2 regions of the Stenotrophomonas sp. 14P6.2.3 genome follow, and region 2 is predicted to be linked to the other one. Evidence: predicted binding sites of a transcription regulator. Region 2 holds the regulator's gene; the other holds the start of a gene.

Region 1 (15,819 bases), on a different contig from region 2:
CTACGCGGTAGCGCCGGGCCACGCCCGGCGGTTGCATCGGTAGACGCCCACCTTGGTGGGCGTTGTGCCGTGTGCCGCGTGCCGACCAAGGTCGGCATCTACCAGGGCAGGGTGCGAACGCTCTGGTAGTCGCCCACCTTGGTGGGCGTTGTGTTGTGTACCAATCAAGGTTGGCACCTACCAGAGCATGTCAGCCGTGCAGGTCGTAGCGATCCAGTTCCATCACCCGCGTCCAGGCGGCGATGAAATCCTGCACGAACTTCTTCTCGCCATCGGCACTGGCATACACCTCGGCCAATGCACGCAGCACGGCGTTGGAGCCGAACACCAGATCCGCACGGGTGCCGGTCCAGCGTGCAGCGCCATCGTTGCGGCCGCGGCCTTCATAGCTTTCGCGGCCGGTCGCCTTCCAGGTCGTGCCCATGTCCAGCAGGTTGACGAAGAAGTCGTTGCTCAACGTGCCGGGTCGATTGGTGAACACGCCGTGCTTGCCGCCATCGACGTTGGTGCCGAGCACGCGCAGACCACCGACCAGCGCGGTCATTTCCGGTGCGGTCAGGGTCAGCAGCTGTGCCTTGTCGATCAACAGCGCCTCACCCGGCACGCTGTAAGCGCCCTTGAGATAGTTGCGGAAACCATCGGCAGCCGGTTCCAGCACCGCGAACGATTCGACGTCGGTCTGTTCCTGGCTGGCATCGGTGCGGCCCGGGGTGAACGGCACGCTCAGGTCGTGGCCGCCGGCCTTTGCCGCCTGCTCGATGCCGACGCCACCGGCCAGCACGATCAGGTCGGCCAGCGACACCTGCTTGCCACTGCCGCCGTTGAAATCGGCCTGCACCTTTTCCAATGCGGCCAACACTTTGGCCAACTGCTGCGGCTGGTTTACCGCCCAGTCCTTCTGCGGCGTCAGGCGCACACGCGCACCGTTGGCACCACCGCGCTTGTCCGAGCCGCGGAAGGTCGAGGCGGAGGCCCAGGCAGTCGACACCAGCTCCGCCACGCTCAGGCCGGTCGCCGTGATCTTCTGCTTCAGCGCGGCGATGTCCTTGGCGTCGATCAGCGGATGCTTCGCTTCCGGCACCGGGTCCTGCCAGATGAATTCCTCGGCGGGGATTTCCGGGCCGAGATAGCGCGCACGCGGACCCATGTCGCGATGGGTCAGCTTGAACCAGGCACGGGCGAACGCATCGGCGAAGGCCTGCGGATCCGCAAGGAATTTCCGCGAGATCTTTTCGTAGGCCGGATCCATGCGCAGCGACAGGTCGGTGGTCAGCATCGTCGGGCGGTGCTTCTTCGACGGATCGTGCGCATCGGGGATCACCGCATCCGCGTTCTTGGCGACCCACTGGTGAGCGCCAGCCGGGCTCTTGCTCAGCTCCCACTCGTGGCCGAACAGGATCTCGAAGAAGTCATGGCTCCACTGTGCGGGCGTACGGGTCCAGGTGACTTCCAGGCCGCTGGTGATGGTGTCGCCCCCCTTGCCACTGCCGAAGCTGTTGGCCCAGCCGAGGCCCTGGCTTTCCAGGCCCGCCGCTTCCGGTTCCTTGCCGACGTTGTCGGCCGGGCCAGCACCGTGGGTCTTGCCGAAGCTGTGGCCACCGGCGATCAGGGCGACGGTTTCCTCATCGTCCATCGCCATGCGGCCGAAGGTGTCACGGATGTCATGCGCGGCCAGCACCGGATCGGGATTGCCGTCCGGGCCTTCCGGATTCACGTAGATCAGGCCCATCTGTACCGCGGCCAGCGGGTTTTCCAGTTTGCGCGAATGCACGTCGCCATCAGCATCGTCATCGGACACCAGCACGCCGTGGTTCTCTTCCACACCTTCCGAGCCGTGCGCGTAACGCACGTCGCCGCCCAGCCAGGTGGTCTCGCGGCCCCAATACACGTCCTGGTCGGGCTCCCAGGTATCGGGACGGCCGCCGGCAAAGCCGAGCGTTTTGAAGCCCATCGATTCCAGTGCGACGTTGCCGGTCAGGATCAGCAGGTCGGCCCACGAAATGGCCTGGCCATACTTCTGCTTGATCGGCCACAGCAGGCGTCGCGCCTTGTCCAGGCTGACGTTGTCCGGCCAGCTGTTGAGCGGAGCGAAGCGCTGCTGGCCGCGACCACCGCCGCCACGGCCATCGTCGATGCGGTAGGTACCGGCGCTGTGCCACGCCATGCGGATGAACAGGCCGCCGTAGTGACCGAAGTCGGCCGGCCACCAGTCCTGCGAGTCGGTCATCAACGCCTTCAGGTCGGCCTTCAGCGCGCTGTAGTCCAGCCCGTTGAAGGCCGTGGCGTATTCGAAGCCCGCATCGAGGGGATTGGAGCGCGTGGAGTGCTGGTTGAGCAGGTCCACGCGCAGCTGGTTCGGCCACCAGTCGCGGTTGGTCGTCGCATCACCGACGACGGCATGGTTGAACGGGCACTTCGCTTCGCTTTTCATGGGTCTCTACCTGTGGACTGGCGAATGAGGGAATCAGATCGCTTACCCACCATAGGCATCGCCTAACGATGGGTAAATTCGATTGATTCAACCGCTGCGATAGTGGCTGCCTATGGTTGGCGGCGCTTGGATCGTTGTGCGCGATCAGCGCTTGAGCAGGCCCGCGCCGAGCTTGAGCAGATCGCTGGCGCCGAACTGGCCATCGCCGTCCTGGTCGAGCGCACCGCCGAGCAGGCTGCCGATGCCGCCGCCGGATTGCTGTGCCTCTTGGCCCAGGGCCTGGCTGAGCTGGCCGGCGTTGCCGCTCTGGGCAAACCGCTGGGCCAGGAACGACATGACGATGGGGGCGAGGATCGCCAGCAGCTGACTGGACTTGCCGCTGTCCAGGCCGGTCTTCTGGCCCAGCGCTTCGGCCGCCTGTGAGGTCTGCCCACCGAATACATGGCCGAGGATGCCGGCGCCGTTTGTGGCGTTGCCGCCGCCGCCGCCCATCACCGCGCCGAGGATGCTGCCGAGATCGAAACCTCCACCGCCGCCGCCGGCCGAACCGAGGTGGTCGCGCTGCAGGGCATTGAGCAGGGACTGCGCACCCTGCGGCTCACTGGCGTTCTGGCCCATCGCGCCGAGCAGCAGGGGCAGGGCGCTGCCGACGGCCTGGGTGGCCTGGCTGCTGTCCAGGCCGAGCTGCTGCGACACCTGCTGCAGGCCTTGGCCCTGCTGCAGCTGCTGGAAGAGGGATGCAGCGAGGGATTCGGTGTTCATGGCGGTCTCCGGTCTGTGAAGGACGAACCGCCCGAGCATAACGCCGTGTACACGACGGAAGTGCGAAAGGCAGCCGAGCGTGGGCTCGGCTCTACAACGGTAGCGCCGGGCCATGCCCGGCGGCCGGGATTACAGCAGCGCCTTCAACCGGTACAGCGCTTCCAGTGCCTGCTTCGGCGTCAGCTCGTCCGGGTCGAGCGCGGCCAGCGCCTCCTGCGCCTTGTTCGGCGGGGCGGCGAACAGTCCGAACTGCTGCGGTGCATCCAGCGCCTGCGGGGCGAGCTCGGCAGCATGGCTTTCGCCGCCGCGCTGCTCCAGCTCGGCCAGGCGTCGACGCGCCTGTGCCACGGTGGCACGCGGCAGGCCGGCAAGGGCAGCCACCTGCAGGCCGAAGCTGCGGTTGGCCGGGCCGTCCTTCACCGCGTGCATGAACACCAGCGCTTCGCCGTGCTCCACGGCATCCAGGTGCACGTTGGCGATGCCACTGCGGCCGCCCTCGTGCTGTTCGTCGGCCAGCGCGGTCAGTTCGAAGTAATGGGTGGCGAACAGCGTGTAGCAGCGGTTTTCGTAGGCGAGGTGGCGCGCCACCGCGTCGGCCAGGGCGAGGCCATCGTAGGTGGAGGTGCCGCGGCCGATCTCGTCCATCAGCACCAGCGAATGTGCGGTGGCGTGATGCAGGATGTAGCTGGTTTCAGCCATCTCGACCATGAAGGTCGATTGCCCGCGGGCAAGATCGTCGCCGGCGCCGATGCGGGTCAGGATGCGGTCGATCGGGCCGATCAACGCGCGGCTGGCCGGCACGAAGCTGCCGATGTGGGCCAGCAGCACGATCAGCGCGTTCTGCCGCATGTAGGTCGATTTACCGCCCATGTTCGGGCCGGTGATGACCAGCATGCGACGGTCCGGGTGCAGGTCCAGATCGTTGGGCTCGAACGGCTGGTCACGCACCGCTTCCACCACCGGATGGCGGCCGCGTTCGATCTTCAGGCACGGCTCGGCCTGCAGTTCCGGACGCGCCCAGTCCAGCGCCTGCGCACGCTCGGCGAAGGCGGCCAGCACATCCAGTTCGCTGAGTGCGGCGGCGCACTGCTTGAGCGGCTCCAACTGCGTGCCCAGCGTGTCCAGCAGCTGCTCGTACAGATACTTCTCGCGCGACAGCGAACGGTCGCGGGCAGACAGCACCTTGTCCTCGAACGCCTTCAGTTCTTCGGTGATGTAGCGCTCGGCGTTGGTCAGTGTCTGGCGGCGGGTGTAATGCACCGGCGCGCGCTCGGACTGGCCCTTGCTGATTTCGATGTAGTAGCCGTGCACACGGTTGTAGCCGACCTTCAGGGTGGCGATGCCGCTGCTCTCGCGCTCGCGCTGTTCCAGGTCGACCAGGAACTGGTCGGCGTGGGTCGACAGGCGGCGCAGTTCATCCAGCTCGGCGTCGAAGCCATCGGCCAGCACGCCACCATCGCTGAGCTTGAGCGGTGGCATTTCGGCAATGGCGCTGGCCAGCAGGTGCGCGCACTCGTCGTGCTCGCCGAGCGCGGCGTGCAGGGTCTGCAGTCGCGGTGAATCCAACGGTGCCAGCACCTCGCGTACGGCCGGCAGCAGGCCGAGGCCATCGCGCAGGGTCGAGAAGTCGCGCGGCCGCGCCGAGCGCAGGGCGACGCGGGTGAGGATGCGTTCCAGGTCGCCGAGGCGGCGGAACTGTTCGCGGATATCGGCCTCCGCACCGCGGTCGATCAGTGTTTCCACCGCGTGGTGGCGCTGCACCAGCACCTCGCGCAGGCGCAGCGGCCGATGCAGCCAGCGGCGCAGCAGGCGGCCACCCATCGGTGTCACCGTGCTGTCGAGCACGCCGAGCAGGGTGTTGCGGGTATCGCCGTCGACGCGGGTGTCCAGCTCCAGATGGCGACGCGTTGCCGCGTTCATCGCGATCGCTTCGCTGGCGGTCTCCATCGAGATGGAGGTCAGGTGCGGCAGGCGCTGCTTCTGGGTTTCCTCGACATAGCCGAGCAGGGCGCCGGCAGCGGCCGTGGCGCGCGGCTTGTCGTCGATGCCGAAGCCGCTGAGGTCGTGCAGCTTGAAGAAGTTCAGCAGCTGGCGGCGACCACTGTCGGCGTCGAACAGCCACGGCGCGCGGCGACGCACGCCGCTGCGCTGGCGCAGGAAGTCGGGCCAGTTCTCTTCATCCGGCACCAGCAGTTCGGCCGGTTCCAGGCGGGCCAGTTCGGCTTCCAGTGCATCGTCAGTGTCGACTTCGTTGACCAGGAAGCGGCCGCCGGCCAGGTCGGCCCAGGCCAGCCCATAGCCGCTCTTGTTGCGCGACAGGGCCATCAGCAGGGTGTCTCGGCGCTCATCCAGCAGCGCTTCGTCGGTAACGGTGCCCGGAGTGACGATGCGCACCACCTTGCGTTCGACCAGACCCTTGGCCAGTGCCGGGTCGCCGATCTGTTCGCAGATCGCCACCGATTCGCCCAGCGCCACCAGCCGTGCCAGGTAGCCCTCGTAGGCGTGCACCGGCACACCGGCCATCGGAATCGGTGCACCACCGGAGCTGCCGCGCTGGGTCAGGGTGATGTCGAGCAGGCGCGCGGCCTTGCGCGCGTCGTCGTAGAACAGCTCGTAGAAGTCGCCCATGCGGAAGAACAGCAGCAGGTCCGGATAGTCGGACTTGGCTGCGAAGAACTGCTTCATCAGCGGGGTGTGTTCGGCGGACTTGTCTTTGGACATGGGGCTCGTGGATCAGGGGCGTCCGCTCGCGCCGGAGGGCAGCGGGTCGGAGCGGGTACAGGGTCGTCCATGGTAACTGGTCGGGGGGAAAAGGCGCTTTCGTTGGTGGCGTGTGAGATGTCGCAGACAAGCAGCGGCGGTGGCGTCCGTGGCGGTCAGTGGCTGCGTGGATGCCGCAGGATAGCGGCGATCACGTATGAAATGGTCGCTGTGGGCGCGCCGTCGGGGGAGCTTGATGAATGTGTTGTGTGGGTCACAACTTGCGTTTGGATCGCCGGTGGAGAGTTGACGGCCGCAATCGGGCGGTCAACGGAGTTCCTGCATGTTCCTTCGTACGTTGTTTGGTATGTTGCTTGCGATGTTCCTGGTCAGTACTGCGGCTCCGTCCTTGGCTGCAGAAGTATCCGGATCAAAGGACCTGCACCACCTCACTCTGCGGGTGCTGCACGACGCGAACCCCGTATTCTCGCCCCGTGTAAGCGTGCAGGAAGGACGCACGGCGATCCTCACGCTGGAGGAGAAGCACGGGCGCCGCTACACGTTGGTGCTCGATGTTGCCCAGACATCGGCCTTTGTCGGTGAAGCGGCCGCAGACCTGCAGTGGAGTCTGTGGCAGGGAGAACAGTTCAGCGGTACGTTGTTGCAGGAGGGTGCACTGACGATTTCTCCGATAACGGTGCAGGCGGGAGCGCGAAGCGGGCGACCGCTGGGGCTTTACAAGCAGGGACTGGATGCGGGTCCGACCGACGTTCAGGTACTTGACTATTCAAGAGAGACGCCGCTTCTGGAGGCGGATGACGCGTTGAAGGCGTGTGCGATCGCCACGACGGTGGCATCTGTGCGCAACAGCGGATGCTGTGGCGCGAAGTGTCAGGATGGCAGCGGACAGTCGCTCAAATGCTGTGGGGCAAGTTCCTGCTGTGCTTGTGGCACCTGTTGCCATGTTCCCTGATGTGGAGTGGCAACAGGCCTGACTGCCTCAGGCACGTTGCAGATTGATATTCGGGTGGCTGGCGAAGATATCCATCACGATGTCAAAGTAGGTCTGCCCATCGCCGCGCTGCAGGGCGTCCAGCTGGCGGCGGATGGCTTCGGCATTGAACGTACCCGGTTGCCGCAGCTTGTCTTGCAGCCACGCACGCGTGGCCTCCACTCCCAGTGCATCGCGGCTGCAGTCGATATCGCGCCAGACCACCGTGGCCGTTTTGTGCCCGGCCAGTGCGCCATAACCGCCGTACAGCAGATCGTCCAATGCATCGAGGCTGGGCCCGAGCTGCCAGTCTTCGCCAGCCATGAATACACGGTTGATTTCTGCGTAGAAACTTGGGATATCAACGATGACGGTGCCGTTGATCTGCAGGAATACGTTCATCTGCCGACTATAGCGTTGCGCGGCCAAAGAGCGCGCGGCTTATTCATCTGCGTGATGCATTCCCACCCTGCCTTCAGTGGAAAATGGGGAGGAATAAGGAAAGGGCTCTACTTGAATGCATTTATGTTAATGAGGCGTTGTTTCAGTAAATGTATTTAAAGTTTCCCCGGATCGTGCCGTCACCGATATAGGGCCACGATCAAGGGAATTGAGATGCTCGCCTTACGCAACCTCCGTGTGGGATCCCGGCTTTCTGCCGGCTTCGGTCTGCTGTTGCTGTTCATCATGGCCATCGTCGGCCTGGTGTTGTACGGAAACCATCTGAAGTCCGCCCAGTTCGAGAAAGTGGTGGGCGTGAACATGGTCAAGATGCGGTTGTTGAACGACATGCTTGATACCAACAACGCGGTGCTGATGCATCGTCGCCTGATGGTGATCAAGCGCGGCGAGGAGTTCGACAGGGATTACCAGCGGGCGCAGGAACTGAGCCGCACCTACGACGGCATCTGGGACAAGTACATCACGATTCCCCGCGATGCCACCGGCGATACGCTGGTGGCGCAGATCGCGGCGGCACGCAAGGCCACCGACGCCTCCACCCGGCAGCTGCACGAACGGATGAAGGCGGGCGACTACGACGGTGCGGCCACCGAACTGCTGGCCGAACACGGTCTGGCCACCGCTTGGAATGGAGCGATCTCCAGCCTGCTGCGGCACCAGGAAGCCCTGACCGAACGCAGCCGTGAGGAGTACCGCGCCACGGAAGCGTGGACGGGAACACTGTCCATCGCCTTCGGTGTGCTCAGCCTGATCCTCGGTGCACTGGCTGCGTGGGCGATCACCCGCAGTCTGACCCGGCCCTTGGCGGGCGCGGTGAAGCTGGCCGATGGCATTGCCAACGGTCGCTTGGACAACGTCATCGATGCCTCGGGCAACGACGAGGTGACCCAGTTGCTGAAATCCATGCAGCGCATGCAGGGGCAGCTGCAGGCCGTGATGACGGCGCAGGGCGAGATGGCGCGGCAGCATGATGACGGCAGCCTGAGCTACCGCATGGACGAGAGTACCTTCCCCGGCGATTACGGGCGGATGGTGCATGACACCAACGCACTGGTGGGTTCGCACGTGCAGGTGCAGAACCGCCTGATCGAAGTGATGAAGCACTACGCACGCGGCGACCTGTCGGTGGACATGGATCGCCTGCCGGGCGAGAAGGCGGCGATCACCCAGGCCATGGATGAGACCAAGTCCAGCCTGTCGGCCATCAACGGCGAGATCCGCCGGCTGGCCACAGCCGCGGCCGCCGGCGACTTCAGCCTGCGTGGCGACGAAACTCGCTTCGAGCACGATTTCGGCGAGATGGTGACCGGGTTGAACCGGTTGATGCAGACCACCGATGAGAATCTGGTGCAGGTGTCGAGCCTGCTGCAGGCGATCTCGCGCGGCGATTTGACCGTACGCATGCAGGGCGATTTCCACGGTGTCTTCGCGCGCATGCGCGACGACTGCAATGCCACCGTCGAACAGCTGACCCAGATCGTCGGCCGCATCCAGACCAGTGCATCCAGCATCAATCTGGCAGCGGGGGAAATCGCCTCGGGCAATACCGATCTGTCGCGGCGTACCGAGCAGCAGGCGGCCAACCTGGAAGAGACGGCAGCGTCGATGGAGGAACTGACCTCCACGGTGAAGCAGAACGCCGAACACGCGCGCCAGGCCAATCAGCTGGCGATCGGTGCACATGGGGTGGCCTCGCAGGGCGGCGAGGTGGTCGGTCAGGTGGTGACCACCATGAGCGCCATCGAAGCGTCGTCGAAGAAGATCGCCGAGATCATCAGTGTGATTGATGGCATCGCCTTCCAGACCAACATCCTGGCGCTCAACGCCGCGGTGGAAGCGGCGCGCGCGGGCGAGCAGGGCAGGGGCTTCGCCGTGGTGGCCAGTGAGGTGCGCACGCTGGCGCAGCGCTCGGCTGGCGCCGCCAAGGAGATCAAGGGCCTGATCGAAGAGTCGGTGGGCAAGGTATCCGACGGCTCGGCGCTGGTGCGTCAGGCCGGCACCACGATGGGCGAGATCGTCGCCTCGGTGCAGCGGGTGACCGACATCATGGCCGAGATCTCGGCGGCCTCGCAGGAGCAGAGCTCGGGTATCGAGCAGGTCAACCAGACCGTGATGCAGATGGACGAAACCACCCAGCAGAATGCTGCGCTGGTGGAAGAGGCCAGCGCTGCAGCACGTTCGATGGAGGAACAGGCCAACCTGCTGGCCGAAGCGGTATCGGTGTTCCGCACCGGGGCTTCGGTGGCGGCGGCAGCGGTCCGACCGATGTTGGCAGCGGTCGCTGCAAGCGTGCCGCCGGTGCGTCGCGTGACCGGCGTGGCGCCGCGCATCGCGCCCTCGCTCGCGGCCAACACGGGTGGGTGGGAAGAGTTCTAAGCCGGGTGGGAGACGGCGCCCATCGCGATGCTGGTCGCGATGGGCGCATTTTTGTTTCCTGAACCGATGGTGGCCGCTCAACACCCGCAGACGCGGATTTCACCTGCAGTTGCCACCCGCAGGCAGACACTTGCGCCATACCGGAGCACAGGAGATGGCCATGAAGACCTCGACCCGATTGATGGTGCTGGGCACCCTGCTGGCAGCCTCGTCCGTTGCTGGCGCACAGAATTACGGCCCGCGTGATGAAGGCCGCAAGTTCAACGATGGCAGCCGCGTGGTCTGCAAGAACGTGGAAGTGCAGCGCAATACCCGCGATCCCAATCGCATCACCGGTACCGCCACCGGCGCCGTGGTTGGTGGTTTGCTGGGCAACCAGGTAGGCGGCGGCAACGGCAAGAAGCTGGCAACGGTTGCCGGTGCCGTGGCGGGCGGCGCAGCCGGCCGGCAGATCCAGGGCAACCATCAGCAGAAGACTGGTGATCGCGTGGTCGAGCGTCGTTGTGAGCGCGTCTACCGCTGATCCCCCATGCGATAACCCCTTCCACACCGCTGTACCCGAACGCCGGCCCTGTGCCGGCGTTCTTCGTTTCCGGTCCCGTTCCGCGGAGCAGGGCGCATGCCTATACTGCGCCGACCTCCAGGGATGAATCGCCAGTGAACGAGTCGAGTGCTGTGGACCGACGGGACCCGTCCGATGTTGCCGATGCAGTGCCTCGCGCGACAGCCAGCTACTCCCGCGTGCGCGACCGCACCGACGAGCTGGAGCTGTTCATTTCCGGCCTGCTCGCCTTCGCACTGCTGGCCGTGCCGGGCTACCTGTTCGATGCGTGGGCGCGCAGCAGCCTGCATACCGAAGGGGTCTACTTCCAGGCGCTGTGGTTCGCCTTCAGCATCGGCGTCGGCATGTGCTACGTGATGGCGGTGGCCTTGATCATCCACCTGGCGGTGCGCGGCTACTGGATCGGCCTGATCGGTCTGAAATCGCACTTCCCCAACGGCATCGACTGGGATCGACTGACGATGCTGGGTCCGTTCTCACGCGCGTTCCTGAAGCAGCGAGACGGTGGGCTCGACGGCACCATCGAACGCGCGGACCGGCTTGCCACCATGCTGTTCTCGACCACGCTGCTGTGCGTGCAGACCCTGGCCGGCACCCTGGTGGTGGCGATTGTCTCGCTCGGTGTGGCGATGGCCATCGGTGCCGCCTTCGGCGATGTTGATCGCATCACGCTGGGAATTGTCGCGGTGCTGATGGTTGGCCTGCTCGGTCTGGCGATGGTGCCGATGCTGCTGGAGAAGTCGATCGCCCGGCGCCAAGCGCGGGGGCTGGACACCGCACGGCAGGAGAAGCGGCTGCAGTCGGTGCTGGCTGGCCTGCAGCGGGTACCGATGCTGCGCCTGCTGCAGACCATGCAGTGGACCCTGCAGAGCAACCTGCGCGGTCGCTCGTTCACCGTGATCTACCTGTCGGCGGTGATGCTGGCGATGGTGCTCGCCGCGCTGCAGGTGTACGGCTCGAAGAAGTTCTCGCTGTTCAACCGCTACAGCGTGCTGACCGAAGAAGCGGTGGACCACGGCATGCTGGGCGCGCACTACGAATCGCTGCGCTCTGCGCATGACCAGCTGCTGCCCTATCCGATGATTCCGGCCGATACCATCAGTGCATCGCGGTTGCGGCTGTTCATTCCGCACCGTCCGCAGCGTGACAATCCGGTGGCACGGCAGCGCTGTGCGGGCGGTGCCCGTAACGAAGCGCAGGGTGCACAGGCGGCGACGGCAGCGGTGAACTGCATGGCGCTGCTGTGGACGGTGCAGCTCGATGGCGGCAAGGTCGACCTGCATGATTTCGTGCCGATGGAGCGTCGCGACCTGGACATGCGCGGACTGGTGGGCTACTTGCCGATGGCGGATCTGAAGCCGGGCCGGCATGACCTGCGACTGGTCTGGAACGCCGACGGCGGCGAACGTGGTCCCAGCCGCCGCCGCGAATACAACATCCCGTTCTGGTACGCACCAGAGCCGTAAAAGGGGACGGAGGGGATTACGTCGCTCTCTTCCCCTCCGTCCCTTTTTTGCTGTGCAGGCGCCAGAGGGCGAGGGCGCTGTACAGCACCAGCAGCACGGCCAGGGTGATCAGTTCGTGGCTGACCTCGGCCAGGCTGGCGTCCATCTGGTTCAGGCGCACCATCAGGTTGATGCCGGAGGTGGTCGGCAGCAGTTGCGCCAACCAGACCAGTGGGCGGGGCGTCATCACCGCCGGCCAGGACAGGCTGGCCAGGAAGAACAGCGGGATGGAGGTGGCGATGATGTACTGGAAGGCGCGTTCGCGGGTGCGGAAGAAGCTGCCGACGAACAGGCCGAACGCTACCGTGGCAGCGATGAACAGCGTACCACCCAGTAGTTGCCCGAGCGGGTTGCCGCCACGCGGATAGTCCTGAACCCAGGCGGTGAAGCCGGCGTACCAGAACAGCCCGAACAGCCCGATCAGGCCGAAGCCGAGGGCCATGCCGGTCAGGGTGGGCAGGTCGAACCGCAGGCGCCGGCCCAGCACCAACCGGCGACCGCCGAGCAGGACGCCGATACCCATCAGCAGTGTCTGATGCACGATCAGTTCGGCCACGCCAGGCACGATCGCGCTGCCATAGCCCTCCTGCGTGTTGTACAGCGGCCGTTGCACGAGGGTGACCGGTGGTGCCTGTGGCGCGCCCATGAACGCGGCCTGGGTGATTGCCGCGTCGCGGCCGAACGCGCCCAGTGCATCCGCCACGCTGCCCAGCACCCAGCTGGCGCGGCCGAGATAGGCGCCGTTGCCGAGCAGTACCAGCTTGGCCGGATGGCCACGCAGGATGTCGCGCTCCAGGTTGGCCGGGATCAGCACGATGCCTTCGGCATGGCCGGCTTCCAGCTGTGCACGCGCATCCTGCAGATCGGCCGGTTGCCCGACCACATGGGCCACGCGCAGCGAATCGAGCTTGCGCAGCAGTTCGCGGCTGGTCGCGCTGTGGTCTTCATCGACCACCAGCACGGGCAGGTTGCCGGCTACCTGGTGGCGATAGGCGGCGGGGTAGAAGAACGAGTACAGGATCACCGCGCCGACCATCACCACGATCGCATAGCGGTCGCAGAGCACGGCAAGCAGGGTCTGCCGCAGGCTGTGCCAGATCCTGCTCATGCGCCAGCCCCGGCGGGTTGCGCGGCCTGCGGCGTGCGCGCGAACGCCAGCAGGCGCCAACCGCCGATGCCGCCGGCGACCAGGATCATCAGCAGCAGCGTGGCCAGCGGCCACAGCGACACCACCAACGGCGAGCCGATGAACTGCTGCTGGGTCCGCAGCTTGATGTAGGCGCTGAGCGGCAGCAGCAGGTGCCAGACGCGGGTGAACAACGGCGCGTCGATCACCGGGAACGTGGCGCTGGAAAAAGCCAGTGCGGTGCCGATGCTCAGACCCACGGCGGACAGGGCGGTGCCCATGTCGCGGGTGACGCCGACGAAGAACAGGGCATAGGCCGCGGTGGCCAGGTAGAACAGCGGCTGTGCGAGCAGCAGCAGAACCACGCTGCCGGCGATGCCGTCGCCGCGCAGCCAGGCCAGGTAGGCCGCGCCCAGCGCGCCGTACAACGAGAACAGCAGCACGTAGGGCAGCACCTTGCCGGCAATGGCCGACCACGGCGCGTGGCCCAGCCAGGCGGGCAGGGTGCCGTCGCGGATCTCACGGCCGAGGCTGCCGGCCACTGCCAGCGCCAGCACCAGCGACAGTACCGCCGGGAAAATCAGCGGCAGCAGGAACAACTCGTAGCTGCGGGCTGGATTGAACAGGATGTCCGACTGCACCGCGATGGGCGCGGCACGCAGCTTGCCCGGCCCGACCTGCAGGCCGATGCGTTCGCGCAGCAGCCGCGCGTTCCATGCAGACACCGCATCGCCGATATCACGCGCAGCGGACTGGCCGGTGGTCATGTAGGTGGCGTTGTAATAAGAAAACACCGTGCCCTGCCGGCCGCGCAACGCCTGGCGGGTCACATCGCGCGGCACCAGCACCACCGCGAACACTTCCAGCCGGCGCAGCTGCGCGCGTGCCTCCTCCATGCCTGCCGGTTGGCTGGCGATGCGCACACCGGGGCTGGCATCCAGCATGCGCAGCAGCAGGCGGCTGTCGCTGCTGTGGTCCAGGTCGACCACGGCAATCGGCACATCGCGCATCACCGATGCGGAGAACATCCAGGCCATCACCACCAGCATCAACAGTGGCAGCACGGTGACCAGCGCCAGGTCTGCACGGCTGCTGCACAACCGGCGCAGTTCGCGCTGCCATGAGCCGCCGAAGCCGCCGCGGTCGGTATTCAGTGCTGCGGCCATGCGAACAGCACGCTCATGCCGGGGCGGAAGCCCTCGATGCGGCGTACCGGGCGCACCCGCACTTCGAAGCTGCGCACGTCATAGCCCGATGACTGACGGGTCGTACGCCAGGTAGCGTAGTCGCCCGCGGGATTGATGAAATAGACCTTGAACTCGTCGTCCTTGCCGAGCGCCGGCACGCTGCCACGCAGCTTGCTGCCGACCTTCAGGCCCTGCATCTGCGATTCGCGCAGGTTCATCGACACCCACATGCGGTCGATATCGACCAGGGTGAACACCGGGTAGCCGGCCGGTACCAGTTCGCCCGGGTCGGCCATGCGCTTGTTGATTTCACCGGCCACCGGTGCGCGACCTTCCACTTCAACGCGTGCGGCGTTGACTTCCGCCACCGCGCCCTGCGCCTGCTGCACCTGGCCCTGTGCGGCACGCTTGTCCTGTTCGCGCGCACCGGCCAACGCCATGTCGTACTGGGCGCGGGCGGCACGGGCCAGTTCGCGTGAGCTGGTGGCCTGGGCAGCGGCTTCGTCGCGCTTCTGCCGGGTCATCACCCCTTCGTTGAACAGGTTCTGCACGCGCCGGTAGGTGGCTTCGGCAAGCGTGGCGCCGGCTTCGGCGCGCTTCCAGTTGGCTTCGGCCGCGCGGATGTCTTCGCTGCGTGCGCCGTCGTTGGCCTTGTCGGCCACCGCCTGCGCCGCGGCCAGCGCGCCGTGCGCCTGCTGTTCCTTGGCCGCTACTTCGGGGCTGTCGAGCAGGAACAGTACTTGTCCGGCCTGCACGCGATCACCCTCGCGCACCCTCAGTTCGGCCACGCGCGCAGTGATCTTGGCCGACACGTTGAGGGTGTCGGCGTCGGCCATGCCCTGGATCTGGTCGGCGGGGCTGCGCCAGGCCAGCCACAGGCCCAGCACCACCGCTACCAGCAGCACCACCAGCAGAATCGGCCCCAGCCGGCGCTTGCCCGGGGGCGTCGTTGCTTCGTCGTGCAACACATCACTCATGATCGATCACCTCGTCTGCACGCCGCCGATGGTCTTCGAAGCGGTCCATCTGTCCACTCACCTCAAGCAACTGGGCCAAGGCGATATCGTATTGGTAGGCCGCCTGCGCACGTTCGACGCGGGCGCCGCCGAGGCCTAGCCGCGCATCGATCACGTCCAGTGAGGTGGCCTGGCCTTCGCGGAAGGCCAGCTCCTGCAGGCGCAGGTTCTCGTCGGCCTGGGCGATGCTGCTGTCCAGCAGCACGAACTGCTGGCGCGCGGTTTCCAGCTCGTTCCAGGCCTTGCGCACACCCAGTGCCACCTGGTTCTCGGCCTCGCGCAGGCCTGCCTCGGCCTGCTCCTGCTGCGCGCGTGCGGCGCTGATCTGTGCCGGTCGCGAGTTCGGCGACAGGAAGGTGTACTTCAGGCCGATGCCGAATGCCCAGTCCGGATCGGTCAGCATTTCGTCGCGGCGCCGGAAGTCGTACTGGCCGAACAGGAATACCGTTGGCTTGAGCTTGGCCTGCTGCACGCGCACGCCCTGTTCGGCCTGCGCGACGATCGCCCGCAGGCGCGCGATCTGCGGCTGCCGTGCCTGCGCGGTGCGCTCGAAGCTGGTGACCGGTTCCAGCGCGGTGCGCTGCACGAACAGCGGAGACAATGGCTGCACATCGCCGCCGCTGCGCAGCAGGGTGGCCAGCGCAGCCTTCAGCGTGGCCAGATCATTGAGGGTCTTCTGGTAGTCGCGCTCGGCCTTGTCG
Region 2 (15,819 bases):
GCCGGCAAGACCACCACCATCGCCAAGCTGGCCTCGCGCTTCGCTGAAGCCCATGCCGCCCGCGATGTCGCCCTGGTCACTACCGATACGATGCGCATCGGCGCCCGTGAACAGCTGTACGGCTACGGCCGCCAGCTCGGCATCGCGGTGCACGAGGCCAACAGCGGCACCGACCTGGACCAGCTGCTGGAGCGATTGAAGGACTACAAGCTGGTGCTGATCGACACCGCCGGCCTGGGCCCGCGCGACCGTGCACTGGCCGCCCAGCTGCAGTGGCTGCGCGCTGCCCGCCAGGTCCGCACCCTGCTGGTGCTGCCGGCCAACACCAGCTTCGGTGACATGGACGAGGTGGTGCGCCGCTTCGGCGCGGCCAACCTGCAGGGCCTGGTGCTGAGCAAGCTGGACGAGACCGGTCGCTTCGGCAACGCCCTGTCGGTGGCGGTGGACCACAAGCTGCCGATCACCTGGGTGACCGACGGCCAGGACGTCCCGGACGACCTGCACCGGGCCAGTGCAGCCAATCTTGTACTTCGCCTTGAAGATTTGCGCCGCGCGGCCGATATGCCCTGCAACCCGGAGTTGAACCATGCCGTCGCGTGAGTACGCCAAGCTGACCACCACCTTCCCGCTGACGGCGACCCGCAGCGAGCCGCTTGGCCCTGTGCGCACAATTGCCGTGACCGGCGGCAAGGGCGGCGTCGGCAAGACCAACGTGTCGGCCAACCTGGCCGTAGCGCTTGCCGGCATGGGTAAACGCACCCTGCTGCTGGACGCCGACCTCGGCCTGGCCAACATCGACGTGATCCTCGGCCTGAGCCCCACCAATACCCTGGCCGACCTGGTCGCTGGCCGTTGCAGCCTGGATGACGTGATCATCGAAGGCCCGAACGGCGTGCTGGTGGTCCCGGCCGCGTCCGGCCGCCGGCACATGGCCGAGCTGGCCCCGGCCGAGCATGTGGGCCTGGTCAACGTGTTCTCCGAACTGGAGCGCGAGCTGGACATCATGGTGGTGGACACCGCCGCCGGCATCACCGATGGCGTGCTGACCTTCTGCCAGGCCGCGCAGGACACCGTGGTGGTGGTCTGCGATGAACCGGCCTCGATCACCGACGCGTACGCACTGATCAAGGTGCTGTCGCGCGAACGTGGCGTGGACCGCATCCAGGTGGTGGCCAACATGGTGCGCGACCCCAACGAAGGCCGCGTGCTGTACGAGAAGCTGACCCGCGTCTGCGAGAAATTCCTCGCCGATGTCTCGCTGAACTACCTCGGCTGCGTGCCGCAGGACGATTGGCTGCGCCTGTCGGTGCAGCGCCAGCAGCCGGTGGTGAAGGCCTATCCGTCCAGCCCGTCGGCGCTGGCGATCACCGAGATCGCCCGCCGCACCGCCCGCTGGCAGGCACCGACCGAGCCGCGCGGTGGCGTCGAGTTCTTCCTCGAGCGCATCATCAAGCAGCGTGGGGTGGCCGCATGAAAGGCGCCGCCCAGTACAGAGAGGTCCAGCGCACGGCGGCCAATGAGGTCATCGCCCAGCACTCGGACCTGGTGCGGCGCATCGCCCACCATCTGGCCGCGCGCCTGCCGGCCAGCGTTGAAGTGGACGACCTGATCCAGGCCGGCATGATGGGCCTGATCGAAGCGTCGCGCAGCTACGACGCCGACCAGGGCGCCTCGTTCGAGACCTACGCCTCGATCCGCATCCGCGGCTCGATGATCGATGAGATCCGTCGTGGCGACTGGGTGCCGCGTTCGGTGCACCGCCGTGCCCGCGATGCTGCTGCCACCATCCGCCGCCTGGAGCAGAGCACCGGCCGCGCCGCCAGCGCCACCGAAGTGGCCGCTGCGATGGAGATGCCGCTGCCCGAGTACCTGCGCCTGATGGAGGACGCCTCGCGCGGGCAGGTGCTGAGCCTGGAATCACGCATTGAAGACCAGGGCGAGCTGGACACCGTCGCCCAGGGCGGCCCGACCCCGCAGCAGGTACTGGAACGCGGCGAGTTCGGCCGCGAGCTGGGCAATGCCATCGGCCACCTGCCCGAGCGCGAACAGCTGGTGCTGTCGCTCTACTACGAGCAGGAACTGAATTTGAAGGAGATCGGCGCAGTGCTCGGCGTGAGCGAGTCGCGGGTCTGCCAGATCCACGGCCAGGCGGTCCTGCGCCTGCGTGGCCGACTGAAGATTTTCGAGGCGGCCGACGCCGGCCTCGAGAGCTGATCAACAAAGGAACTCTGCTTTGAACAAGAACATGCGCATCCTGATCGTCGACGATTTTTCGACCATGCGTCGTATCGTCAAGAACCTGCTGGGCGATCTGGGCTTCACCAACACCGCCGAAGCCGAGGACGGGCATGCCGCGCTGTCGTTGCTGCAGAGCCAGCCGTTCGACTTCGTGGTCACCGACTGGAACATGCCGGTGATGACCGGCATCGAACTGCTCAAGGCGATCCGTGCCGATGCCAAGCTGAAGACCCTGCCGGTGCTGATGGTGACCGCCGAAGCCAAGCGCGAGCAGATCATCGAGGCAGCGCAGAGCGGCGTGAACGGCTACATCATCAAGCCGTTCACCGCACAGACGCTGGAAGAGAAGCTCGGCAAGATCTTCGAACGCCTGGCGGCCAGCGCTTGATGGATACCACGGTCGACAAGAGTGCCCTCGCCCTGCGCCTGCAGGAAGCCCTGGACGCGCTGGAATCCGGCGACGAAGCGGCGTGGCGCCAGCGCATCGACGGCTTGGTCGCACTCCGCACCCAGCCGATGATGAGCGGCCTTTCGCGGCTGGCCCGCGAACTGGGCCAGGCGCTGGGCGAACTGCCGACCGTGCCCGATGAAGCCGGCGAGCTTGACGACGCCTGCGCACGCCTGGATCACGTGGTGGCGATGACCGAACAGGCCACCCATCGCACCCTGGACCTGGCCGAAGAGTGCCGCAGCCTGACCGAACAGCTGCGCGCCGATGGCCTGCAGCCGGGCCAGGACGTGCAGCTCGACCGCATCCGCCACAACCTCACCGAGATCGCCCTGACCCAGAGCTACCAGGACCTTACCGGGCAGATCATCCGTCGCGTGGTCGGCATCGTCCGCCGCGTGCACGAAGGCTTCGGCGCGCTCGGCCTGCCGCCGGAACAGCATCGCACCGACCCGGAACTGGCCGGGCCGGCACTGAAGGGACTGGACCGCCATGCGGTCTCGCAGAACGACGCCGACGACCTGTTGTCGGATCTGGGACTGTAACCATGGGCGCGGTAGCCGACGACATCACTGCCGATTTCATCATCGAGGCCCAGGAAATCCTGGATCGCCTCGGCGAACAGCTGGTGTCGCTGGAACAGGCACCGCAGGACAATGAACAGCTCAACGCGGTGTTCCGTGGCTACCACACGCTGAAAGGCGGCGCAGGTTTCCTCGGCATCACCGCGATGGTCGAACTGTGCCACGCCGCCGAAGAAGCGCTGGGCGCCGTGCGTGCCGGCCAGGCCGTATTGCAGGCACATCACTTCGATGCCGCCCAGCAGTCACTGGACTACCTGCAGTCGATGCTTGACGCGGTGTCATCGGGTACCGAGCCCGGCTTTGCCCCGCCCGAACTGGTCGCCCAGTTCGATGTACACGGCGGTGGCACAGCCGCGCCTTCGGCCGCGACGCCGAATGCGGGCGGCGGAGACCTGATCACCGACGACGAATTCGAGGCCCTGCTCGACCAGCTGCACGGCGGCAAGGCGCCGACGACCGTAGCACCGGCGGCGAAGAAAGCCGACGACATGATCAGCGAAGACGAGTTCGAGGCGCTGCTCGACCAGCTGCATGGTGGCGCCGCCCCGGGCAGCAACGCCACCGCAGCGGTTGTCGCCGCACCGGCACCGCGACCGGCGCCCTCGCCTGCCCCGCCAACTGCCAGCAAGCCGGCGCCCAACAAGCCCGTCGCCGAAGCCGAACACACCGTGCGCGTGGATACCAAGCGCCTGGATGCCATCGTCAACCTGATCGGCGAACTGGTGCTGTCACGAAACCGGTTGAAGACGCTGCGCGCACGCCTGCGCGATGAAGAGCTGGACCGCGCCGTGTCGACGCTGGACATCGCCACTGCGCGCCTGCAGTCGGCGGTGATGCGCACCCGCATGCAGCCGGTCGGCAAGGTGTTCTCGCGCTTCCCGAAGGTGGCGCGCGACGTTGCGCGTTCGCTGAAGAAGGAAGTGGACCTGGAACTGATCGGCGCCGAGACCGAGCTTGACCGCAACCTGGTCGAAGCGCTGGCCGACCCGCTGGTGCACCTGGTCCGCAACGCCATCGACCATGGCGTGGAAACGCCGGAACTGCGCGAAGCACAGGGCAAGCCACGGATGGGCCATGTGCGCCTGTCGGCACAGCAGGAAGGCGACTACGTCAGCATCGAAGTGCAGGACGACGGTGCCGGCATCGATCCGGAAAAGCTGCGCGCCAAGGCACGCGAGAAGGGCCTGATCGATCCGGAAGCCGCCGCCCGCCTGAGCAGCGAGGAATGCCTGCACCTGGTGTTCCTGCCCGGCTTCTCGACCAAGCAGCAGGTCACCGACATTTCCGGCCGCGGCGTCGGCATGGACGTGGTGCAGTCGCGCATCCGCGAGCTGAGCGGGCAGATCCAGATCCAGTCGGAACTGGGCCGCGGCAGCCGCTTCATGATCCGCGTACCACTGACCCTGGCGATCCTGCCGACCCTGCTGGTGCAGGCCGGCGAAGACGTCTACGCGCTGCCGCTGGCCCGCGTGATGGAAGTGCTGCATGCACCGCGCACCTCGCTGGGCTGGTTCGACGGCCGCGCCGTGCTTGACCGCCGCTCGCACACGCTGGCGCTGGTTGACCTGCGGCAATGGCTGGATGTGACGCCGGCCGCCTCGCCGCTGCTGACCATCGTCGTGCTGCAGGCCGGTGAAGCACGCTTCGGGCTGGTGGTGGACCAGGTGCGCGGGCGCGAGGAAGTGGTCATCAAGCCACTGCCCAAGGCCCTGCGCGGCCTGCGCGGTTACGCCGGTGCAACCTTGATCGGCGATGGTCGCATGGCCCTGATCCTGGACGTGGACGGACTGCGCAGCCCACACGACTGAGCCGATTCCTGAACGCGACACGCAATAGCGCCGGGCCAGCCCGGCGACACAGGAAACTATGAACTCCGTTACACCAGATTCTCCCGGTGTCTCAAGTCCCATTCATACAAGCCGATACCGGACCCATGGATAGACTCAGCCTCATTGGACTTTTCCTCGCCCTGGCCTCGCTGGTCGGTGGCAGCATCCTCAAGGGCGCCGGCCTGGCGTCGTTGTGGTCGCCTGCGGCGTTTGTGATCGTCATCGTCGGCACCATCGCCGCCATCCTGCTGCATACCGCGCCGGCGGTGTTCAAGCATGCGTTCAAGATCGTGCGCTGGGTCGTGCGCCCGCCGCACAGCGACCGTCGTGAACTGATCCAGCAGATCGTGGAATGGAGCAACATCGCCCGCCGCCAGGGCCTGCTGGGCCTGGAATCGCAGGTGGAAGCGCAGCGTGATCCGTTCCTGCGCAAGGGCCTGCAACTGCTGGTGGACGGTGTGGAACCCGAATCGATCCGGCACATGCTGGAAATCGAACTCGGCAGCCAGGAACACCAGGATCAGGCCGGCGCCAAGGTATTCGAGGCGATGGGCATCTATGCGCCTACGCTGGGCATCATCGGCGCCGTGCTCGGCCTGATCGCGGTGATGAAGAACCTCGCCGACCCGAGCAAGCTCGGCCACGGCATCGCCGCGGCGTTCACCGCCACCATCTACGGCATCGCCTCGGCCAACCTGCTGTTCCTGCCCATCGCCGCCAAGCTGAAGGGCGTGATCGCCCACAACTCGCGCGACCGCGAAATGGTCATCGAAGGCCTGATCTCGATCGCCCAGGGCGAGAACCCGCGCAACATCGAAACCAACCTCTCCGGCTTCCTGCACTGACATGGCCCGCCGCAAGCACCACGAAGAGCACGCCAACCACGAAGCATGGGCCATCCCCTATGCCGACCTGATGACGCTGCTGCTCGCCTTCTTCGTGGTCATGTACGCGATCTCCTCGGTCAACGAGGGCAAGTACCGGATCATGGCCGACGCCCTCACCGATGCCTTCGGTGGTGCGCCGCGCACCATCAATCCGGTGCAGGTCGGCAACAAGCAGGTGCAGGGCGGCGGCTGGGACAGCCCGTCGGTGATCAAGTCCGGCACCAAGATCGGGCCGTCCGCTCCCGCGCCGTCGCACGACCCCACCCTGCTGCCGGCGATGGCCTCGCAGATGCGCATGCCGGTGTCGGTGCACAACCAGGAGCAGATCGCGCGTGCCGAGCGCCAGCTCAACAGCATCGCCGACCGCCTGACCGCTGCGCTGGCACCCCTGATCGACCGCGGCATGATCAGCGTGCGCCGCACCGAGCTGTGGATCGAAGTCGAGATCAACAGCGACATCCTGTTCCCGACCGGCTCGGCAGCACTGGACGTGCATGCGCGCGACACCCTGGCCAGCCTGGCCGGCGTGCTGCGCGACGTGCCCAACAGCGTGCGCGTGGAAGGCCACACCGACAACGTGCCGATTGCCACCGCCACCTTCCCGTCCAACTGGGAACTGTCGGCCGGTCGCGCGGCCAGCGTCGTGCATCTGTTTGCCGACCAGGGCGTGCAGCCGTCGCGGCTGGCGATGGTGGGCTACGGCCAGTTCCGCCCACGCGAAGAGAACGACAGCGCGCAGGGCCGCAACCGCAACCGGCGGGTGATGGTCATCATCCTGGCCGACACCAGTCATTCGGTCGACCCGCTTGGCGAACGCCTGAATGCCGCCACCGGGGCCACCCGCAACGCGAGCGAACAGGCCGCCGCAGCGCCGGCCACCACCTCCACTTCCCCCATCGCACCGGTGCAGTTGCCACCGGTGCCGGCTGGCAGCCGTGTCGGCGCCGCCGTTCCCCCGGCAATGAAGGAGTAATCCGATGCGCATCTGGGCAGTCGCCAACCAGAAGGGCGGAGTCGGCAAGACCACCACCACCCTCGCCCTCGGTCGCGGCCTGGCCGCGCTCGGCCACCGCGTGCTGCTGATCGATCTCGATCCGCATGCCTCGCTGACCCGCGCCTTCGGTGTACCGATCGAACCGGCACCGGCCGGCGTGCTGGAACTGTTCGGCGCACCACCGGCCGACCTGTCCACGCTCAGCCACGCCAGCAACATCGGCGGACTCGATTACGTGTGCGCGCAGGCCTCGCTGGCCACGCTGGAACGGCGCAGCGCCAACCAGCCCGGCCTCGGCCTGGCACTTCAGAATGCCCTCGCCCGCCACCAGGGCCAGCACGACTACATCCTGCTGGACTGCGCACCGACCCTGGGCCTGCTGATGATCAACGCGCTGGCGGCGGCTGATCGCCTGATCATCCCCACCCAGGCCGAGCCGCTGGCCCTGCACGGCCTGGATGGCATGGTCCGCACCGGCGAGATGGTCGAGCGTTCGCGCCGCCGCCCGCTGCCGATCTCGATCCTGCCGACGCTGTTCGACCGCCGCACCCGCACCGGCAATGAATCGCTGCGCGCCATGCAGGACCGCCACGCAAGCCGCGTCTGGGAAGATGCGATTCCGATCGACACCCGCATCAGCAATGCGGCGGGCCTGACCCTGCCGAGCATCGGCGAGGACTACCCGGGCCGTGGCCTGGCGGCCTATCGGCGCGCGTTGAACTGGATCCTCGGCGAGGACGCACGTGCCCTGGAGCAGGCGGCATGAACACCACCGGCATGCTGGATGACTATCTGGACGAGCTGCTCGGCGACATTGCCGAGGCACCGGTCGCACCGGTCGCCGCAGATGCCACGCCACGCCCGACGAGTGCAGCGGCCGATGCACAGCGCGAGCCCACCTGGGACGACCTTCCTGCTGAAGTGATCTACGAAACCGACACCGTTGCGGTCGCACCTGCCAATGATGATGCGGCCCTGGAGGCCGCCTTCGACGCCGCTACCGCGCCTGCGGCCGACACCGAGCGCGAGCCGACCTGGGACGATCTGCCGGCCGAGGTGATCTACGAAACCGACACCGTCGCGGGCACCCCTGCCAGTGACGACGCCTCCCTCGAGGCCGCTTTCGACGCCGCTACCGCGCCTGCGGCCGACGCCGAGCGCGAGCCGACCTGGGACGATCTGCCGGCTGAAGTCGTCCATGAAACCGCGCCCGTGGCCGTTGCACCAGCCGCACCGCCCGCGCCGGAACCCACCTGGGATGACCTGCCGGACGAAGTGATCTACGAAACTGACGCCGCCGACAGCCTCGCTCATACCGACAGCCCCGGACTGCAGGCGGCTTTCGAAGCCGCCGCCGAGGGCGAGGTGGTTCCTGCCATCGCCGCGCCGGCAGCTGCCAAGGCCGCAGCGCGCCCCGCGCCTGCGCCGATGCCGTCGATGGCCCGCGCCGCCGTCGCACCACCGCCGCGGGTCGCGGTGGACACCCCATCCAGCAACCGCCCCGGCACCTGGCAGGAGCTGCAGGCGCAGGCACATCAGCCCGCCAGCAGCCCGCACCCGCAGAACCGCCGCGCCGGCGAACGCACGTCGCGTTGGCTACGCCTGCGCTGCGGCACCCAGGCCTATGCGCTGGAGCTGCTGAAGGTGCAGGAAGTGGTACTGCCGGTGCCGTTGCTGCCATTGCGCGGCACTGCACCGGAAATGCTCGGCATCATGAACCTGCGCGGCCAGGTGGTGCCGGTGATGGATCTCGGCCTGCACCTGGGCGCGGCGTCCGCCGAGGATGACGCGCAGACCCGCATTGTCGTGCTCGAAGAGAACGGCGAAACCCTGGGCCTGCGTGTGTCGGCCGTGGAGGACGTCGCCAACCTGACCGACTCGCAGATCGAACCGCCCGATACCGCCCGCATCTGCCAGATCTCCAATGACCTGTTCCGCGGCGTGGCCCGTATCAGTCAGCGGCCGATGATCCTGCTCGACGCCACGCAGCTGCTGGGGTGAATCGGTGCTCAGCGCCGATACCCACCCTAAAGAACCGCCCCGCGGTGCCGTTATGAATGCTGGAACCGTTTGTCCGGAGCAACGATGAGCACTGTCGAACTGGGTGAGGATCTCGGCATCGAGAGCAGCACCGAGCTCAAGAACCGCCTTTCGCCCTTGGTGGCGGAAGCAGGCGAGCTGACCCTGGATGCAAGCCAGGTCGGTCGCATCCACACCGCCAGCGTGCAGGTGCTGTGTGCCTTCGTACAGGCCCGCCGCGAGGCAGGCCTGGGCACTGGCTTCCACGGTTGCACTGCAACCTTCCGTGACGCTGCACGCCTGTTGGGCGTCACCCAGGCCCTGGGCCTGGACGTAACCCATGACAACCTGAAATCTGTGGAGAACGCTGCATGAGCGCACGTATCTTGGTGGTGGACGATTCGGCGTCGATGCGCCAGATGGTTTCCTTCGCCCTCACCTCGGCCGGTTTTGCCGTCGAAGAAGCTGAAGACGGCGCGGTCGCGCTCGGACGTGCCAAGGGCCAGCGCTTCAATGCGGTGGTCACCGACGTCAACATGCCGAACATGGACGGCATCGCGCTGATCCGCGAACTGCGCCAGCTGCCCGACTACAAGTTCACGCCGATGCTGATGTTGACCACCGAGTCGGCCGCGGACAAGAAGTCCGAAGGCAAGGCCGCCGGTGCCACCGGCTGGCTGGTCAAGCCGTTCAATCCCGAACAGCTGGTCGCCACCGTGCAGAAAGTGCTGGGCTGATCGCCCCGCACTGCTCCCCCTCTTCGCTTCCGGATCGCCACTGCCATGAGCATGGACCTGCAACGCTTCCACGCCACTTTCTTCGAGGAGAGCCGCGAAGGCCTCGACGCCATGGAGGCTGGCCTGCTGGCCCTGGAATCGGGACAACAGGACGCGGAGATCATCAACTCGGTGTTCCGTGCCGCCCACTCCATCAAGGGTGGCGCAGGCACGTTCGGCTTCGATGCCATCGCCGGGTTGACCCACGTGCTGGAGACGCTGCTGGATGAGCTGCGTGCCGGCAAGCGCGCACTGGAAGGCAACGCCGTCGATGCGATGCTGTCGTCGGTGGACGTGCTGCGTGCCCTGTTGCGTGAAGCCGAGCACGGCCAGCCCGCCGATCCCGCAGCGGTTGCTGCGGTGAAGGCGCGCCTGGAATCGGTGCTGTCCGGCCAGGCACCCGCCGCCGCCGCACCTGCTGCCGCCAGCCAGGTCGACGACACGCCGGAAGCCTGGCAGATCGGCTTCGCCCCGGCGCCGTCGCTGTTCATGAGCGGCAACGACCCGCTGCGCATCATCCGCGAACTGGAACACCTGGGTTCGCTGCAGGTGGCCGCGCGCATGGATCGCCTGCCCGGCTTTGCCCAGCTCGACCCGCTCGAAGCCCACCTTGCGTGGGATCTGGGCCTGGTCGGCAAAGTGCCGCGCAGCAAGATCGAAGATACCTTCGCCTGGGTGCTGGACGACTGCGAACTGGACATCCGTCCGGCCGCACCGCCAAGCCTGGCCACGCAGGCACCGGCTGCCGCGCCGGTGGCCGCCGCCGCACCCGCCGCTGCCGCACCGACGGCCAGCACCGGCGCCAGCCAGGAAGCGGAAACCTCCATCCGCGTCAGCGTCGACAAGGTCGATGCGCTGATCAACCTGGTCGGCGAACTGGTCATCACCCAGGCCATGCTCAAGCAGGTCTCGCACGCGCTGGACCCGGTCCATGCCGAGAGCCTGTTCGCTGGCCTGGACCTGCTTGAACGCAATACCCGCGACCTGCAGGAAGCGGTGATCGGCGTGCGCATGCTGCCGGTCGATGCGGTGTTCCGCCGCTTCCCGCGCCTGGTCCGCGACCTGTCCGGCCGCCTCGGCAAGCACGTGCGCCTGCGCACGATCGGCGAAGGTACCGAACTGGACAAGGGCCTGATCGAGAAGATCGCCGATCCGCTGGTGCACCTGGTCCGCAACTCGATCGACCACGGCCTGGAAATGCCGGACGTGCGTCGCGATGCCGGCAAGGACGAGACCGGCACGATCACCCTGGCGGCCTCGCACCAGGGCGGCCACATCGTCATCGAAGTCAGCGACGACGGCCGCGGCCTGAACCGCGAGAAGATCCTGGCCAAGGCGCACGAACGCGGCCTGCCCGTTCCGGACAACCCCACCGACTCGCAGGTCTGGGACCTGATCTTCCAGCCCGGCTTCTCCACCGCCGATGCGGTCACCGACCTCTCCGGCCGTGGCGTGGGCATGGACGTGGTCCGCCGCAACATCCAGGCGCTGGGTGGCGAAGTGCAGATTGAAAGTGGCCTCGGCACCGGCACCCGTACGCTGATCCGGCTGCCACTGACCCTGGCCATCCTCGACGGCATGACCGTGGCGGTGGCCGGCGAAACCCTGATCCTGCCGCTGGCCTACGTGCTTGAAGCACTGCAGCCGCAGCCCGACGACATCCGCAGCATGGCCGGCGAAGGCCGCGTGCTGCGCGTGCGTGGCGAATACCTGCCGATCCTGTCGCTGAGCGAATACTACGGCTATGGCCAGCGCGCCCCCGGCAGCGAATCGCTGGTAGTGGTGGTGGAAGGCGATGGCCAGAAGATCGCGCTGGAAGTGGACGAACTGGTCGGCCAGCAGCAGGTCGTGGTGAAGAACATCGAGAACAACTATCGCCGCATCGGCGGTGTGTCCGGCGCCACCATCCTCGGCGACGGCCGCGTCGCCTTGATCGTCGACATCGGTGGCCTGGTGCGTTCGCTGCGGGTGCCGCAGGCCGCCTGAGCCGCCCCACGCGCTGTGCCTGACCGCCGCCCTCCGGGGCGGCGGTTTTTGTTTGCGCGCGTGCACAACGGCGTTCCCGCTTGGACCTGACAGGGGTGCGCGCGATCCACTGTGAACTCCGTCAACGCGCACTGTGAACTCCATCGTCCGCATGGTTTCCCCTGAAACCACGATATCGATGCGAAAGCCCCGCCATGGCGTGCTTTGCGTTGTATCTCCCTACGCCAGCGAATGTGACACAGGTCCATAAAGTCCACCGCACAGGCGCCGCTATCTCGACATGACGGCAGTCACCGAACCCCCACCCGGCACGACCGTTCCCTCCTGCAACGACCTTTTTGCCCGCGGCGCCGCCGCCGGTATTCTGCCCACCTTGGAGCACCCTGCATGAAGTGGTTCCACGATCTGCCCATCGCCCGCAAGCTGGCTGTGGGATTCACCCTGACCACCCTGATGACCGTCGTGCTGGGTGCGTTCGCCCTGCTCCGCCTGTCCGAAGCCAATGCGCAGCTCAGCGCGATGGCCTCCAACGATATTCCGTCGGTGCAGTACCTCGGCGAAGTGCGTTCGCAGCTGGGTGAATTCCGCACGTACGAACTGGCCCAGCTGAGCATGCTGGACCAGCCGGAGAAAGTGGCCGACTACAACAAGCGCATGAGCGACACCGCCAAGGTGGTGCGCGAACAGCTGGCAGCCTACGCCGCGCTGCCGGCCGGGGCCAAGGAGCGCGCGCTGTACCAGGCCGTGCAGGCCGACGTCGATGGCTACTTCGCCGCCAACACCAAGCTGCGCGAAGCTGCCACCGCAGGCGATGGTGAGGTGGCCCGGCAGATCTCCGACGAACAGTCTCGCCCGCTGCGCCGCAAGGCTTTCGAAGACCTCAAGGCACTGGGCGCCTACAGCAGCTCGCTGATGCAGGGCAAGATCGACGCCGCCAATGCCACCCACCGCAACAGCATGCTGGCCATCATCGCTGCCATCGTGCTGCTGGTCGTGGTCGCCACCACCCTGGCCGCGGTCATCTCGCGCGCCGTGGTCGGTCCGCTGGGCAAGGCCGTGCATGCCATCCAGGCCGTCGCCCGCGGCGACCTCAGCGTCACCACCCAGGCCACCGGCAAGGATGAAGCGGGCCGCATGCTGGCGGCCACCGCGGAGATGACCGCGATGCTGCGTCGCTTCTCCGAGCAGACCCAGCTGATGGCACAGATGCATGCCGGCCCCGATATCAGCCACCGCATTCCGGAAGACTTCCCGGGCGTCTACGGGCAGCTTGCCGGCGGCATCAACACGGTGATCTTCGAACACCTCGATGCGATCCGCGATGCCATCGACGTGCTCAACCAGTACGCCACCGGCAACCTCGCCCCCGACGCACGCCGCCTGCCGGGCAGCCGCGCGATCCTGCACGAATCGATGGATGCGGCCAAGGCCAGCCTGCTGGCGATCAACACGCAGATCCAGCAGTTGGCGTCGGCCGCTGCCGCCGGCGATTTCAGCCAGCGTGGCGATGCACAGCGCTTCGATCACGATTTCCGCGTGATGATCGAGCAGCTGAACAGCATGATGCAGGTCGCCGACGGCAACCTTGGCCAGCTGTCGCAGCTGCTGCAGGCGATCGCCGCTGGCGACCTGACCGCACGCATGGACGGCCAGTTCCACGGCGTGTTCGCCCGTATGCGCGATGATGCCAACACCACGGTCGCCCAGCTGACCCAGATCGTCAGCCAGATCCAGGCCAGCACCTCCAGCATCACCCTGGCCGCAGGCGAAATCGCCTCGGGCAACAGCGACCTGTCGCGCCGCACCGAACAGCAGGCGGCCAATCTGGAAGAAACCGCCGCGTCGATGGAGGAGCTGACCTCCACCGTGCGCCAGAACGCCGAGCACGCACGCCAGGCCAACCAGCTCGCCATCGGTGCACATGGCGTGGCCTCGCAGGGCGGCGAAGTGGTGGGCCAGGTGGTCACCACCATGTCGGCCATCGAGGCGTCCTCGAAGAAGATCGCCGAGATCATTTCGGTCATCGATGGCATCGCCTTCCAGACCAACATCCTGGCGCTGAACGCTGCGGTCGAAGCCGCCCGTGCCGGTGAACAGGGCCGTGGTTTTGCCGTGGTCGCCAGCGAAGTGCGTACCCTCGCTCAGCGTTCGGCCGCCGCTGCCAAGGAAATCAAGGGCCTGATCGACGAATCGGTCGGCAAGGTCGCCGAGGGCTCCAGCCTGGTCCACCAGGCCGGCAGCACCATGGGCGAGATCGTCGCCTCGGTGCAGCGCGTGACCGACATCATGGCCGAGATTTCTGCCGCCTCGCAGGAACAGTCGGCCGGCATCGAGCAGGTCAACCAGACCGTGGTGCAGATGGACGAAACCACCCAGCAGAATGCCGCGCTGGTGGAAGAAGCCACTGCTGCAGCGCGGGCGATGGAAGACCAGGCCGCGCAGCTGGGCGAGGCCGTTGCACGCTTCCGCCTGGCCGCACCGAGTGCAGGCACTGCGCTGCCGCGTGCAGCGATGGCCACGACCGGCAGTGCTCCGCGCAAAGCGGCGCCCGCCCCCATCGCGACGCCATCGCGCGTGCGCAAGCCCGTTGCGCAGCCAGCACTGGCCGGCGACGGCGACTGGCAGGAGTTCTGACAGCAGCATCGGGGTGGCCCCGCGCCACCCCGACAGCGGACAGGTGGCGCCGGGCCATGCCCGGCCCCAGCCTCGAACTTGCCCTGCGGCTTCCGGCATGGCACAACGAAGCCGTCGAACGCGTCCGGTGCTACATAAATCCGCACCGCAGCCGATACTTCTTTCGAGCCACGCGCCCACACGCGTTGGCGCCCGCCCCTGACCACAGATTCCATGTCCGACGGCCACGACACTGCACCGCCCGAAGTCCATGCGGCCGACGCCGCCGACGATCGCTTTCTGGTCCGCAATCCGCGCCAGGTGCGGCAGCTGCTGCGCTCCCTGATCGAGCAGCGATCACTGATCAACGCCCATATCGACGGGCGTGATCGCTCCTTCCCGACCGCCCTGCTCGAACTGGACGACGACGAGGACATCCTGCTGCTCGATGGCAGCCCGCAGGAAGCCTCCAACCGCGCCGCCGAACAGGCCGACCACCTGCTTTGTTTCGCCCAGCTGGAACGGGTAATGGTGCGTTTCCGCCTGCACGACCTGCAGCGCGTGGACAACGAAGGCCACGTCGCCTTCCGGGCACCGTTCCCCGAGGAGCTGGTGCACCTGCAGCGGCGTGAAATGTACCGGCTGGAGACCCCCATCACCGATTCACCGCAGTTGTTGCTGCCGCCGGGCGAGGCTCGCGCCGAAGCGTTGTCGATGCGGGTGGTGGACATCAGTGGCGGCGGCCTGGCGGTGACCGTGCCCGTCGATTGCGCGATCTTCAGCCTGCAGCAGCGCTACCGGGCACAGCTGTCGATGCCCGATGGCCCGGACCTGCAGATCGACCTTGTGGTCTGCAACCTGCTGCCGCAACGCCTGCCCAACGGAACCGAGGTCAAGCGCGTCGGCATGCGCTTCGACGAACTGCCCCGCGGTGGCGACAGCGCCATCCAGCGCTACATCTTCCGCATCGACCGCCAGCGCAAGGCACGCCGCAACGGCGAGCTCTGACATCCCCACAACGGCAACCTCGGAGCCGCGTGGATGCCGGCCCAGTAGATCCACGCCACGCGTGGATGGATGCCTAAAGTCCCCCACTACGGGGCCGATATCGAGCCTGACACCGGCACTTCCGGCAGAACCAGGACCCCTCGATGAACGACAAGAACAGCTCCGCCGCCGGCGCCGATGGCGAATTCCTCAGTTTCACCCTCGGTGCCGAGCACTACGGCGTGGACATCCTCAAGGTGCAGGAAATCCGCGGCTACGACGCCGTCACCCGCGTCCCCGATGCCCCGGACTACATCAAGGGTGTCATCAACCTGCGCGGCACCATCGTGCCGGTGATCGACCTGCGCCTGAAGCTGCGCCTGGAAGATGCCCGCTACGACGCCTTCACCGTGATGATCGTGCTCAACGTGGAAGACCGCGTGGTCGGCATCGTGGTC

What was found. Region 2 encodes FliA, which starts transcription of late flagellar genes. Its sites were predicted from a motif close to TAAAGTTTNNCNNNCNNNGGCCGATAA; they were not measured.
Region 1: a site for FliA is predicted at 7,443-7,469, ahead of AC27VL_RS14125 (methyl-accepting chemotaxis protein). Genes of this name have one in related genera too.

The regions. Positions count from the first base shown of each region.
Region 1 is NZ_JBYOLA010000017.1:60,766-76,584, reverse strand. It holds gene katG (catalase/peroxidase HPI) at 191-2,431, opposite strand; gene AC27VL_RS14145 (DUF937 domain-containing protein) at 2,576-3,193, opposite strand; gene mutS (DNA mismatch repair protein MutS) at 3,323-5,914, opposite strand; gene AC27VL_RS14135 (hypothetical protein) at 6,237-6,866, shown strand; gene AC27VL_RS14130 (barstar family protein) at 6,894-7,286, opposite strand; gene AC27VL_RS14125 (methyl-accepting chemotaxis protein) at 7,500-9,722, shown strand; gene AC27VL_RS14120 (glycine zipper 2TM domain-containing protein) at 9,877-10,245, shown strand; gene AC27VL_RS14115 (hypothetical protein) at 10,464-11,750, shown strand; gene AC27VL_RS14110 (ABC transporter permease) at 11,767-12,897, opposite strand; gene AC27VL_RS14105 (ABC transporter permease) at 12,894-14,081, opposite strand; gene AC27VL_RS14100 (HlyD family secretion protein) at 14,066-15,079, opposite strand; gene AC27VL_RS14095 (TolC family protein) at 15,072-15,819, opposite strand, start outside.
Region 2 is NZ_JBYOLA010000001.1:371,248-387,066, forward strand. It holds gene flhF (flagellar biosynthesis GTPase FlhF) at 1-600, shown strand, start outside; gene AC27VL_RS01620 (MinD/ParA family ATP-binding protein) at 587-1,474, shown strand; gene AC27VL_RS01625 (RNA polymerase sigma factor FliA) at 1,471-2,214, shown strand; gene cheY (chemotaxis response regulator CheY) at 2,234-2,626, shown strand; gene AC27VL_RS01635 (protein phosphatase CheZ) at 2,626-3,231, shown strand; gene AC27VL_RS01640 (chemotaxis protein CheA) at 3,234-5,078, shown strand; gene AC27VL_RS01645 (flagellar motor protein) at 5,204-5,944, shown strand; gene motD (flagellar motor protein MotD) at 5,946-6,959, shown strand; gene AC27VL_RS01655 (ParA family protein) at 6,964-7,746, shown strand; gene AC27VL_RS01660 (chemotaxis protein CheW) at 7,743-8,981, shown strand; gene AC27VL_RS01665 (STAS domain-containing protein) at 9,066-9,374, shown strand; gene AC27VL_RS01670 (response regulator) at 9,371-9,736, shown strand; gene AC27VL_RS01675 (chemotaxis protein CheA) at 9,782-11,761, shown strand; gene AC27VL_RS01680 (methyl-accepting chemotaxis protein) at 12,149-14,395, shown strand; gene AC27VL_RS01685 (flagellar brake protein) at 14,609-15,382, shown strand; gene AC27VL_RS01690 (chemotaxis protein CheW) at 15,526-15,819, shown strand, end outside.